DNA from 3 places in the Mediterraneibacter torques genome. Region 2 is predicted to be linked to each of the others. Evidence: riboswitches for the same ligand, from Rfam matches in the RefSeq annotation. Region 2 holds a riboswitch; each other region holds the start of a gene.
The links. Region 2 has a riboswitch for FMN ahead of tnpA (IS200/IS605 family transposase). Riboswitches for the same ligand answer to the same signal wherever they lie in the genome.
Positions count from the first base shown of each region.

Region 1 (4,230 bases), 190 kb from region 2:
CAGGCGGAACTGCTTCCAATAATCTCTTCAAAGCGTTTGGATTAGATTATATATATGAGGAAAACGGCAATGACATAGCATCACTGATTTCCTTATTCCGCAAGGTGAAAGATACGGATCATCCAATCGTAGTCCATATCCATACACAAAAAGGAAAGGGATATGAGATTGCTGAAAAAGACAAAGAGGGATGGCATTGGTGTATGCCATTTGACCGTGAAACAGGCAAACCAACAATCTCTTTTGGCGATGGAGAAGATTATACATCTATCACTGCTGAGTATATTATGCGAAAAGCAAAAAGTGATTCTGAGCTTCTTGTGATTACTCCTGCTATGCCGGGCAGTGCAGGCTTAAATCAGGAACAGCGAAAGGAGCTTGGATTGCAGTATGTGGATGTAGGGATTGCGGAAGAACAGGCGGTTGCCATGGCATCTGGTGCTGCAAAAAACGGTGCGAAGCCGCTTGTGGTTACAAACACAACCTTTATTCAAAGAGCGTATGACCAGATTTCCCATGATGTATGTATTAACAATAGTTTCTGGATTATCTTGGACTTGAAAACATGGGTGTGTTTACAGCACATGGGTCTGAAAACAAGAGCGAGAAAAAGAGAGAAGAACTAAGGGCGTTCGGGGCATCGCTGCGTTAGGTAAATTCCATTTGGCGAGATGTCGATAGACCATAAAATTGTTTTTTTCTAAAGCAGACTATTGATTGTATTTATATTAAGTTTTCAACAACAATGTAACCATTGAAATTACATCTGTTTTTTGATATGATTACTGTCAAAGAGAGGTGTTTATAATGCAGATTTCAAGCAGATTTACAATGGCAATCCATATGTTTGCCTGTATAGATACATTTTCAGATCAGAAGATGACTAGTGATTTTATGGCAGCAAGCATTGGAACTAATCCGGTGATTGTTCGTAAAATATTGCAACAATTAAAGGCTGCTGGTCTTATTGAAGTTGCAAGAGGGACAGGCGGTGTGACAATTACCAGACCATTGGAGCAGATTACATTCCTTGATGTGTATAAAGCAGTGGAATGTGCACCAGATGAAGAACTGTTTCATTTTCATGAGAATCCCAATCAGAAATGTCCGGTAGGAAAGAATATTCACCATGTTCTTGATAAGAGACTGTTAGAAGTACAGAAGGCAATGGAGGAAAAACTTTCAGAAATGACACTTGCTGATGTGAAAAAAGATATTGCAGTGTATACAGAGGAAGAGTAGCCTACAGAAGGCTTCGGATGAGTGATTATACCATCACAATTTCCGGAGCCTTTTTGTTTTTCATAATCAATGTAAAATCTTCAAAAGGAGTTGTAACAAAAAAAGTTACAAAAAGCTTGATGTAACTATTGACATTACATTAAACGAATGATATTGTATAGCTACAAGATGTAATAATCATTGTTACAACATATCAAGGAGGTAATTTAAAATGCAGAAAGTAGTAGAATTTTTACAGAAAAACCCGGTTCAGTATTTAGCAACCGTCGGAAGAGATGGAAAGGCAAAATGCCGTCCATTCATGTTCTGTTTTGAGCAGGACGGAAAGCTTTGGTTCTGTACTAACAACACAAAGGATGTTTACAAGGATATGTTAGCAAATCCTGAAGTAGAAGTATCAGTATCTTCCCCTGAATACGCATGGATTCGCCTTCATGGCAAAGCAGTATTTGAGGACAACAAGAGTGTAAAGGAAGGATGCATGAACAATCCTATCGTTAAGGGACAGTATCAGACAGCAGATAATCCTATTTTTGAGGTATTCTATCTTGAAAATCCGCATGGTTTAATCGCAGATTTCTCTGGAAATCCACCTTATGAATTTTAAAGATAATTAACAGAAAAAATTACAGTCTTCGGGGCAAGGTGTAATTCCTGACCGGCAGTATAGTCTGCGAGCAAAAGCTGATATGGTGCAATTCCATAACCGACGGTAAAGTCCGGATGAGAGAAGATATGATAAAACAAGTCCCGCAGGGAATCCCGTCCTGCGGGCTGTTTTAAATTCAGGCATATCTCACAAAAAGGAGATTTATGAGTAACAATACAGCAACTATTAAAACAAGAAAAAATTTAGTTTCTACAAGAACGATAACAATGACAGCTCTACTGGCAGCTATATCATATGTGTTGGCATTTTTAGAGTTTCCGGTTCCTTTGAGTCCATCATTTGCACGAATGGATCTGTCAGATTTACCTGCACTGATTGGGACGTTTGCGTTTGGACCGGTTACAGGAGTGATGATAGAATTGATAAAAAATATATTACAGCTTCTGTCAACATCAACAGGAGGAATTGGTGAACTTGCCAATTTCCTAATGGGGGCATCCTATGTACTGGCTGCCGGTTTTATATACAAATACAAAAAGACTAAGAAAATGGCGAGGTGGGCATGTGTTATTTCAAGTGTGGTTATGGGAATAGCGGCAGCGATTGCAAATTATTTTATTCTACTTTCACTGTTTGAAACATTTATGCCTCTGGAGCAGCTGATTGCATCATTTGGCGAATTTCTGCCATTTATTAAGACTAAGCTGGACGTTGTTCTATTCAATGCATTGCCGTTTAATATCTTAAAAGGCTTGGTAATTGGAGCAATTACCATGATGATATATAAAAAACTTACACCGATACTGAAAGGAGAGACTTTGAAATGACAAAAATGGATTATCTTGAACTTCTGGTGGATGAAATTCATTCAACAACAGTTGCAACGATAGGTTCAGATGGACATCCTCAGACAAGAATCATAGATATGATGTACTATGATGAAGAAGGTGTGTATTTCCTTACAGCAACGGGAAAAACATTTTATGACCAGTTAATGGAGCAGCAGTATGTGGCAATATCCGCAACAAAAGACAAAATTGCGGTGTCTCTGCGTGGAAAAATAAAGAACATCGGAAAAAAGAATCTTGATATTATGTTTGAAAAAAATCCATATATGAAGAAAATCTATCCGGGAGATACGAAAGACGCAATCGAAGTGTTTCGGCTGTATGAGGCACAGGGAGAGTATTTTGATATCAGCAATCCATCAAATATTGTGAGGGATACTATAACAATTGGAAAAACCGAGGCAGTTCAGACAGGGTATTTTATTGGAAAAGAATGTATTGGATGCAAACTGTGTTACTCTGTATGTCCGCAAAAATGCATTGATATATCTTCAGTTCCGGTTACTATCAACCAGAATCATTGTCTGCATTGCGGAAGATGTGCAGAAATTTGTCCGAAGCAGTGTATTGAGAAAAGAGGTTCATTATGATTTTTAAGAAAATCAGAAAAGGGTATGCTGACTGGAGAAACTTTTTATGTAGTACTCCGGCAAGGGATTATGTATTCCAAAAGGATGCATATGAAGACCAGATTGACAGGGCAGCAAAGAATATAAGAAATACAGACTGTGTTATAATCGGGGCAGGAGCCGGGGCATCGACAGCTGCGGGAATCCTAAAATGGAGTACAGTTTATAGTAGTGTATAGCGTGTACCAAGTTATAATTATGGGGTTGAAAATAACAGTATACACAGATAATGTGGAAAAATGTGTATGACGTTTATATAGAAAATAACATTGAAAAAGAAATTCAAGAATGGGTAAATTCATTAAATTTAAAATAGAATAATAATTACATGAGTGACAGAAGATAAGAATCTGAATTCCCTGTCACTTTTATATTATTTGATAAGAAAAAAGAACTGGTTTATATCCGATAAGAATATAGACTGGTTCTTATTTTTAATATGCTATTATATACACAGGGAGTCGGGGAATGTCGAACTATAGCAAGCCGGAAAAGAAAGCATTGATATCGGTATGAAAGAGTTTTGCAAGTGCAACTAATTCAGATGCCTTAATGTTCATGCGATTTGTTTCCAGTTTGGCATAGGTACTTTTGGTGATGGAGATACCCATAAGATTTAATTTTGCAACTACTTGGTCTTGAGTCATATTGTTTTTATATCGAATTGCTTGGATATTTTTACCAATATCCATATCTGGTCTAATCTTTTGCATAATGATGAACTCCCCTTATAAAATAAAAAGTTTCGTAATACAGAAACATATATATTGATTCTAAAGAATTTAAATTTTATAATGTTTCGTAATAAGGAATTATTTTTAACAGGAAGAGGTAAAAGTATAATGGATGTGGAGATGGAAAAGAGAAAATTTTTAAATCTATGTGGCAAAAGAGATCGAGC
Region 1 covers NZ_CP172594.1:1,983,139-1,987,368, reverse strand. The annotation lists partial or broken gene ACH9UM_RS09370 (1-deoxy-D-xylulose-5-phosphate synthase) at 1-554, shown strand, start outside; gene ACH9UM_RS09365 (Rrf2 family transcriptional regulator) at 808-1,242, shown strand; gene ACH9UM_RS09360 (pyridoxamine 5'-phosphate oxidase family protein) at 1,454-1,849, shown strand; FMN riboswitch at 1,870-1,981, shown strand; gene ACH9UM_RS09355 (ECF transporter S component) at 2,056-2,679, shown strand; gene ACH9UM_RS09350 (4Fe-4S binding protein) at 2,676-3,290, shown strand; gene ACH9UM_RS09345 (hypothetical protein) at 3,287-3,508, shown strand; gene ACH9UM_RS09340 (helix-turn-helix domain-containing protein) at 3,806-4,042, opposite strand.
Region 1: another riboswitch for FMN. It lies ahead of ACH9UM_RS09355 (ECF transporter S component); the one in region 2 lies ahead of tnpA (IS200/IS605 family transposase).

Region 2 (4,230 bases):
TGCGGGACTTGGCAATAATGTTCTGGCAAGAGACCATGCGGCTCAGGCTGTGAATATGGAGCCGAACAATATGCAGTACAGACAGCTTTTGAATCAGTTGAATTATGCGAGCAGCCGTTATCAGAACAGCTCTTATGGCAATGGATACAGCAGCGGTACTACACCGTGCGGTACAGGCAATATGTGTTGTGATCTGTTTGTTGCGGATTCGTTGTGCGAATGTATGGGAGGCGACTTGTGTTCATGCATGTAAAGGCAAAAACAATGGCGTTTAGCGGACTTCTTCTTGCGCTGACTGTGATCTTTATGGTGTTGGGCAGTGTGATCGAGACGAGCACATTATTTCTGCTGGCGGCGGCATCTTTTTTTGTCGGGATCATTATCCGGGAGTTCGGACTTAGGATAGGAGCGGCATTTTATGCGGCAGGAGTGATACTTGGATTTATTACAGCGCCGAATAAGTTTTATGTGTTTACATTTGCGGCGATGGGATTATACATATGGGGGAGAGAAGCTGCATGGAGATGGATCGTGCGGCATGTGCGGGAAGAAAAGAGCAGGACGGCGTTTCTTCTTTTTAAATACGGAATCTTTAATCTTGTATATATCCCGATCGTTGTTATTTTCAGAGAAATGTTATTTGCAAAAGCAGTATCGACCCCGATTCTTGTCGGTGTTATGATAGCCGGACAGATAGGAATACTTATCTATGATAAGGCATATGATTATGTTCAGGTTCGCCTTTGGGGAAAGATGCGCGGAAGAGTGATGTCATAAAGAACGATATAAAAAGGATGAGCCACATTTCTGCGGCTCATGGGGGAAAAAGTTTATGAAAAAGTGTTCTCATCTGAGAACACTTTTAGTATACACAGAAAATGTGTAAAAAATGTGAGGAACTTTTGAACCAAATATGAAAAAATTTGAACCAAATATGAAAAAAACGGATAAAGAGGAATCTTTGACGGAGAAATCAAGGCATCAGAAAGAAAAATGATATTATTACAATATTTATATACATGAAAAAGTGATAAAAGAAATAAAAAGATGATAAAGTAAATTAAAAAAGTGACTACCCATAAGAAAATTTGTTTTTTTGGAGGATTTGTGCTTGTGAAAATGTGAAAATAGAGGTTAAAAAGAAAACAAAGTCCTTGAAAATAGAGAACTATAGATTTATAATGAATAGAGTAAATGGAATACGATCTTCGGGGTAGGGTGCAAGTCCCAACCGGCGGTATAGTCCGCGACCCGCAGCGATGCGGTGGAATCGGTGACTTTCTTAAACAGAAAGAATTCCGATACCGACAGTATAGTCTGGATGAGAGAAGATAGTGCCGCTTATTGCTCAGGAAAGGGCGGTAAGTTACACAGGTGCAGTTTATCCCGAACATGATATATGTTCGGGATTTTTTGTATCAAGAAAACCACGCGATAGTCGCGTGGTTCCGTGAAAGCTTTAGCGGTGTATTCAGAAATAAAAACTCCTAATGTGTATAATAAAAACGTGACCTGCCAGTTACGTAAATAAAAACACATTAGGAGGACCGTATAATGTCAGAACAAAATACAGACGTAAAAAGCTTAGCACATACAAAATGGAATTGCAAATATCATGTAGTGTTTGCACCTAAATATCGAAGGAAAGTATTTTATAACGAAAAGAAAGAAGCAATTCGTGAAATAATCCGAACACTGTGCCAATGGAAAGGTGTTGAAATCATCGAAGGAGAAGTATGTCCGGATCATATTCATTTACTTCTGAGTATCCCGCCCAAAATGAGCGTTTCGGGATTCATGGGATACTTAAAAGGAAAGAGTAGCCTAATGATATTTCAGAGATTCGGAAATATGAAATTTGCATACCGAAACCGCGAGTTTTGGTGTAAGGGATACTATGTTGATACAGTAGGGAAGAACACGGCAGCAATAAAAAGTTACATAGCCAACCAGCTAAAACAAGATAAGGAAATGGATCAGATTAGTCTATTCGATCCGCGAGACCCGTTTACGGGTAGCAAGTAATCCTGCGCGTGGCTGGCAGGCCAATAAAAGACGCACTTGTGCGTGGCTAGTAATATTAGGGCTATGCCCGAAAATGAAAAACCACCCGCTAGGCGGGTGGATGTTTATTTATAAAATTGCAGAAACGAAAAAAAGGAGAAGAAAAAATGGAAGAGGAAACAGGAACGGTAAAAATGGTGATGAGTAAGAAGAAAACAGTGAAAATGGTAAAAATGGGAGTGATGGTAGCCATATCGGTAGCGATGGTATATCTTGTTCATTTTCCGATTTTTCCGGCAGTGCCGTTTTTAGAGTATGATCCGGCGGATATTTCTATTCTGATCGGAACATTTGCCTTCGGACCGGAGGCTGGGCTTGTTTTGACAGTTGTGACGGCGGTTGTTCAGGGACTGACAGTGAGTGCGGGGAGCGGACTGTATGGGATATTGATGCATATGATCGCTACGGGTGTTCTTGTCCTCGTATCTGGAATGATCTACAACAGAAAAAAGACAAAGGCAACGGCTGTTTTTGGATTGACGGCGGGAATGGCTGCAATGGCAGTTGTTATGGTCGGGGCAAATTTATTGATTACTCCGATGTTTATGGGAGTATCAAAAGATGTCGTATGGAAATTAATGCCGTTTATTATCGGCTTCAATGTGATAAAAGCGGGAATAAACGGGGCGGTTACATTTCTTTTGTATAAGCGGATCGCAATGTTTTTGCGTAAATGATCAAGTAGATGAAAGTCTTATCTGTATCTTTGTTTTGAAAAGATGCGGATAGGACTGTTTTTTTGCGGCAGAAAAAGATGCAGCAAAAAATGAGAAAGAAAAAAGTTGACAACTTCTTTTCTTTGTAGTACAATCCCAGTCGTAACATTTTTGTAATATCTGTAATAAATATGAAAACAACACATATATTTTAAAAGGGGATTATTAAAAATATATTGTGAAGATATTGCAAATGTTTACGAGGAGGAGTATATGAATTATAATAAAAAAAGAATGATTGTGGCGCTGCATCTTACAGTGTCAAGTGTTATGCTGCTTTCGGGATTTACAAGTCCCGGGACAAAGATGAATACCGCCGGAGATCTCCGTTATGCGGGAGGTGAAATAGCCGTTCAGATCGGGGATTCAGTTGTGGACGGTACGATTAGTATGATCAAAGGAACGAAACAGGTTTCGCAAAGCGTTCAAACGGCAGGAGACGTATGGAAAACAGAGGCTGTCCGTATTGAAGAAATGATTCGGGCAGAGGAAGAAAGAGCCGCAGAAGAAGCAAGAATTGCCGAAGAACAAGCAGCACAGGCAGCGGCTTTGGAAGCGACACAGTTGGAAGCGGCGAATGTTATGGCAGGGGAGCAGGAACTTCTTGCCGCTCTTATCTATTGCGAAGCGGGAAATCAGCCATATGAAGGTCAGGTTGCAGTCGGAGCAGTTGTAATGAATCGTGTGAGAAGCGGTTCTTATCCGAATACGATCAGTGAAGTGATCTATCAGTCTGGGCAGTTCGGACCGGCGATGACAGGGTGGCTTGATTCGGTTCTTTCGTCGGGAGGCTATACAGAGACAGCGATGCAGGCAGCGGCAGACGCTCTTGCGGGAAGTAATCCGATTGGCGATTGCCTTTCCTTCGGAAACGGAAACTGGGGAATCCAGATCGGGGATCATTTTTTTCATTAAATCATAGATACGAAAGAAGGAAATAGTGTGGATATTAAGATCAGACAGTATGCGGAAGAGGATGTAAAAGAAACGATTGCCATCTGGAACGAAGTTGTAAAAGAAGGGATCGCATTTCCACAGAAAGAGACTCTTACAGAGTCGACAGGAGATCTGTTTTTTAAAGAGCAGACATTTACGGGGATCGCTTATGACGAAGAGAAAAAAGAAATTGTCGGAATGTACATTTTGCATCCGAATAATATCGGAAGATGCGGTCACATATGTAATGCAAGTTATGCTGTCCGAAAAGATATGCGGGGACTTCATATCGGGGAAATGCTTGTAAAACATTGCATGAAAATGGGAAAAAAATTCGGCTTTCGCATTTTACAGTTTAATGCGGTTGTGAAAAGCAATGCAGGAGCTTTGAAACTTTATGAAAAGCTTGGTTTTGTCCGTTTAGGAACGATTCCAAAAGGGTTTGAAATGAATGACGGACATTATGAAGATATTATTCCGCATTATCATGAATTATAATTAATGATATGTATTG
Region 2 covers NZ_CP172594.1:2,173,393-2,177,622, reverse strand. The annotation lists gene ACH9UM_RS10295 (J domain-containing protein) at 1-253, shown strand, start outside; gene ACH9UM_RS10290 (hypothetical protein) at 244-777, shown strand; FMN riboswitch at 1,201-1,337, shown strand; gene tnpA (IS200/IS605 family transposase) at 1,555-2,025, shown strand; gene ACH9UM_RS10280 (ECF transporter S component) at 2,172-2,741, shown strand; gene ACH9UM_RS10275 (cell wall hydrolase) at 2,994-3,695, shown strand; gene ACH9UM_RS10270 (GNAT family N-acetyltransferase) at 3,723-4,214, shown strand.

Region 3 (4,230 bases), 120 kb from region 2:
ACCATACATTTTAAAATCACCGTACTGCGTTGGGAGGTTTGCAACGGCTTCCTCCTTTACATGCTTTTCATGTATTCTTATATAATCCTGCAGATCACGGATCGTAATAAATGTAAGGTTATGCTCTTTTGCCATTTCCCATAGCTGTGATGTACGCATCATAGTTCCATCTTCTTTCATAACTTCACAGCACACGCCGCATTCTTTCAGTCCGGCAAGTCTCATAAGATCTGTTGTTGCCTCTGTATGGCCATTTCGTACCAAAACCCCGCCTTTTCTGGAAATAAGCGGAAACACATGTCCCGGTCTTCTGAAATCCTCCGGTTTTGACTGATCATCCACACACTTCATGATAGTATAGGAGCGCTCTTCCGCAGAGATACCTGTGGTTGTATCTGCGTGATCTACTGCCACGGTAAATGCTGTACTGTGATTGTCCGTATTCTCCGCAACCATCGGCGGAAAGTTCAATCTCACCGCAATTTCTGCACTCATCGGTGTACAGATAAGACCCTTTGCATAGGTCGCCATGAAATTAATATTTTCTCTGGTCGCAAACTCTGCCGCACATATCAGATCTCCCTCATTTTCTCTGTCCGGATCATCTGTGACCAGAACTATTTTTCCTTCCTTAAGATCCCTAAGTGCTTCTTCAATTGTGTTGTACTGATAATTTTGTGACATAGTGTATATCCTCCTGTTCTAAAACCCGAATTCTTCAAGAAACTCCATCGTAATTCCGGATTCTTTTTTCTCTTCTTCGTTTTTTCTGATGCCAAGCAGTTTTTCTACGTATTTTCCGATCACATCATTTTCCAGATTAACCAGATCCCCCGGCACCTTTTCCAAAAGAGTGGTTTCTTCTCCTGTATGTGGAATGACCGACACCTGAAAACCAGCTTCATCAACCCTTGCAACTGTCAGGCTGATCCCATCAATACAGACGGATCCTTTTTCCACAATCAGATGCAAAATCTGTGGCGATGTCTCAATTGATACCCAGATGGCATTTTCTTCCCGGAGCATGGAACGTATCACGCCAGTCCCATCAATATGGCCGCTTACTATGTGTCCCCCGAACCTGCCGTCTGCAGCCATTGCACGTTCCAGGTTTACCTGGCTTCCGGCCTTGCAGCTGCCAAGACTGCTTCTTCTGATCGTCTCTGCCATCACATCGGCAGTAAATCCGTCCGGCTGAATCGACGTAACTGTCAGACACACACCATTCACAGCGATACTGTCACCGATCCTTGTCCCTTCCAGGACTTTCCGGGCTTTCACTGCCAGGATCCCTGATTCCCCTGTCAGCTGTATATAACGGACTTTTCCTTTCTCTTCTACGATTCCTGTAAACATGATTCCTCCTGTTTTTTATCACACACCTGACATTTTATCCGGATATCCTCACCGATCTGGCAGATATCTGTATATTTCAGTTCCACTGCTTCAGACGGCAGTTCAACTCCAATACCCTCTACCGGTGTCTTCCCAGCCACACCGCCAAACAGCTTTGGTGCCACAAAAGCCTGTACTTCCTTTACAATTCCAACTCGCAGTGCACTGTCATTTAACGTACCTCCTCCCTCCAGGAGGATGCTGTCAATGCCTCTGTTTCCAAGATCTGCCATCAGCTTCTTAAGGTCTATCTGATTCTTTTCGTCGGGACAGTAAATGGTTTCAACTCCCATGGTATGTAATATTTTTATTTTCTCTTTTGCATTTTTCTGTTCTGCATAAGCCACGATCGTCCGGTACTTTTCCGCACTTTTTACAATCTGACTGCCCGGCGGGATCCTGAGCTTACTGTCACACACAATCCTGACAGGACTTTTCCAGCCTTCTACCCGGACGTTTAACATCGGATCATCTGCAAGCACAGTTCCAATACCAGCCATGATTCCCATGTACTGATGCCGCATATGCTGTACTTCTTTTCGTGCAGATTCTCCGGTGATCCATTTTGATGCTCCTGTTTTCGTTGCGATCTTCCCATCCAGTGTCATGGCATACTTCATTACCACATAAGGAGTCTTCGTAGTAATATAATGGAAAAACACCGGGTTCAGCTGATCACATTCTTCTCTCATAAAATCTTCAACTACTGTTACACCGGCTTCCCTTAACATCTGTACACCTTTTCCTGCCACTTTCGGATTCGGATCTCTGGAACCGATCACCACTTTTCTGATCTTCTGTTCAATGATCGCTTCCGTACATGGAGGTGTTTTACCATGATGACAGCAAGGCTCCAACGTGACATAAATCACCGCACCTTCTGCTGATTCTGTAAGAGAAGCAATTGCATTACGTTCCGCGTGAAGTTCTCCATACTTTTTATGATAGCCTTCCCCGATGATCTTTCCGTCTTTTACGATCACTGCCCCTACCATAGGATTGGGATTCGTCCAGCCTTCTCCTTTTTTGGCCAGTTGAATAGCCCGAAGCATATATTCCTGATCCGTCATTTCTATTCCTTCTTTCTTATTCCTGTTCTTTGCCTGGGCTACGCCGAGGCTTTTAAACATGTGCAATCGGATTCACAGACAAGTGAATGGTATAGTTATTTCGAAAACGATGTACCAGATACAAAAAAAGCCTGCAGAAATATCTGCAGGGTGGAATTGATCTGTTACATATGATTGATAAATGAATGTCTGATTTTCCTATATAAAAAGCTCTGAAATGGATCACCATCTCAGAGCTCTGATACTACATTCATTCATACAAAAAATCAACTGTACTATCATCTTCTTCCATCCAGACTGTACTGTCGGCCCCGGAATCTCACCGGATCATGCCTCTCGGCTCGCGGGCTTTACCGCCGGTAGGGAATCTCACCCTGCCCTGAAGATATCTTTTTGTTTATTTTAATACTTTATCTGTTATTTGTAAAGCAGAATTTTTATTTTACTTAGTTTACTGATGGAGATAGAATATCCATATACACAATAAATATCCTCATTTTATCCATATATTATATCGTTTTATGAATTGTTTTTTCACTAAAATCACACTATTTTTTCACTATTTTTCATTACTTCATCGTTTTCGCCAGTGAATTGAGCAATGCCCACATCTCTGGATTAGCCAATACTTTTGCCAGAAGTTCCGGATCAACTTCATCAGCAACAGAACCGTCACAAGCAACCAAACGATAACGGTTTCTGTATAGAGTTGGTTGAAGCTTCTGGTTAAAGATTTGCAAAAGTTCCCATAGTGCATTATCTTTTAATTTTGCACGCTGGTGATAGAAGGCGGCTTTTGATGGTGTTTCATCAGTGCGTCCGAAAAAATGATAAAGTTCTATCTCTCTGATATTGTATATCCACTATAGTTTTAGATGTATCATCTTTACCATCTTGAATTGATCAGAAACTGTCATACTGACCTTTGTGGATAGCTTTAAGCCATTTTTAGGGATGTAACGATAGTATGGTTCCTCCGCAATCACCTTCACATTACCCCCGATCTTTGCTGCCAGTTCTTCCGCTGAATCCACATAAAAAAACATTTGTGCATCGGCATGGCCGACCTGTTTCATATATTTTTTCTTCATCATGGTCATTCCTCTTTTGTTCACCGTATCAAAAACAACTTCCATATTTCCAAATTGCCCAATCATACGCAGAAGGGCAATGACCTTATGTTCCTCAAAATAATGAAATAACCCGCCTGCAGTAACGAGAATAGGAGCATCAAGTACATCATTGCGAACTTTTTTGATCCAATCCTTTGCAAAGGCATCCCCGGAAATATATAATTCCCTCTCTGGTTCGGGAAGAAGTCCCCGCCGGTATTCGATTACATGAGGCAGATCCATGGCATACCAGTGTGTCTTTCCGTTATCACATCGGTGATAGGTTGTCTCCAGACCACAGCCCAACTGGACAATCACACCGTCCGGTCTGCGTTCCAGAAAAGTCCGAATAATCCGATCCATATTAGCAGACCGGGAAGCAGAGGCCAAAAGGGTATACTGGCTCTGCATATTCTGTTTAATCAAGTCTGAAGGTAGCTTCTTTTTCAATTCCAATGCTTTTTTATCATATAAAATTTGCGGGTAATGCTCACTGGCATAGATTCTGCCCAGCATAGGGACAAACAGGGTATCCTCCACAACGCCTAATGTTTGCATAACCAGCCCTCCTTTTTCTTTATGCAAGTTTCCAATTCTGGCTTTCTGTCTGCAGTTTTACCATATGGGCATATACACCATTCTTTTCTTCCAGA
Region 3 covers NZ_CP172594.1:2,055,922-2,060,151, forward strand. The annotation lists gene ACH9UM_RS09750 (bifunctional 3,4-dihydroxy-2-butanone-4-phosphate synthase/GTP cyclohydrolase II) at 1-684, opposite strand, end outside; gene ribE (riboflavin synthase) at 703-1,356, opposite strand; gene ribD (bifunctional diaminohydroxyphosphoribosylaminopyrimidine deaminase/5-amino-6-(5-phosphoribosylamino)uracil reductase RibD) at 1,338-2,465, opposite strand; FMN riboswitch at 2,742-2,856, opposite strand; gene ACH9UM_RS09765 (class I SAM-dependent methyltransferase) at 3,329-4,135, opposite strand; gene ACH9UM_RS09770 (ABC transporter ATP-binding protein) at 4,155-4,230, opposite strand, start outside.
Region 3: another riboswitch for FMN. It lies ahead of ribD (bifunctional diaminohydroxyphosphoribosylaminopyrimidine deaminase/5-amino-6-(5-phosphoribosylamino)uracil reductase RibD); the one in region 2 lies ahead of tnpA (IS200/IS605 family transposase).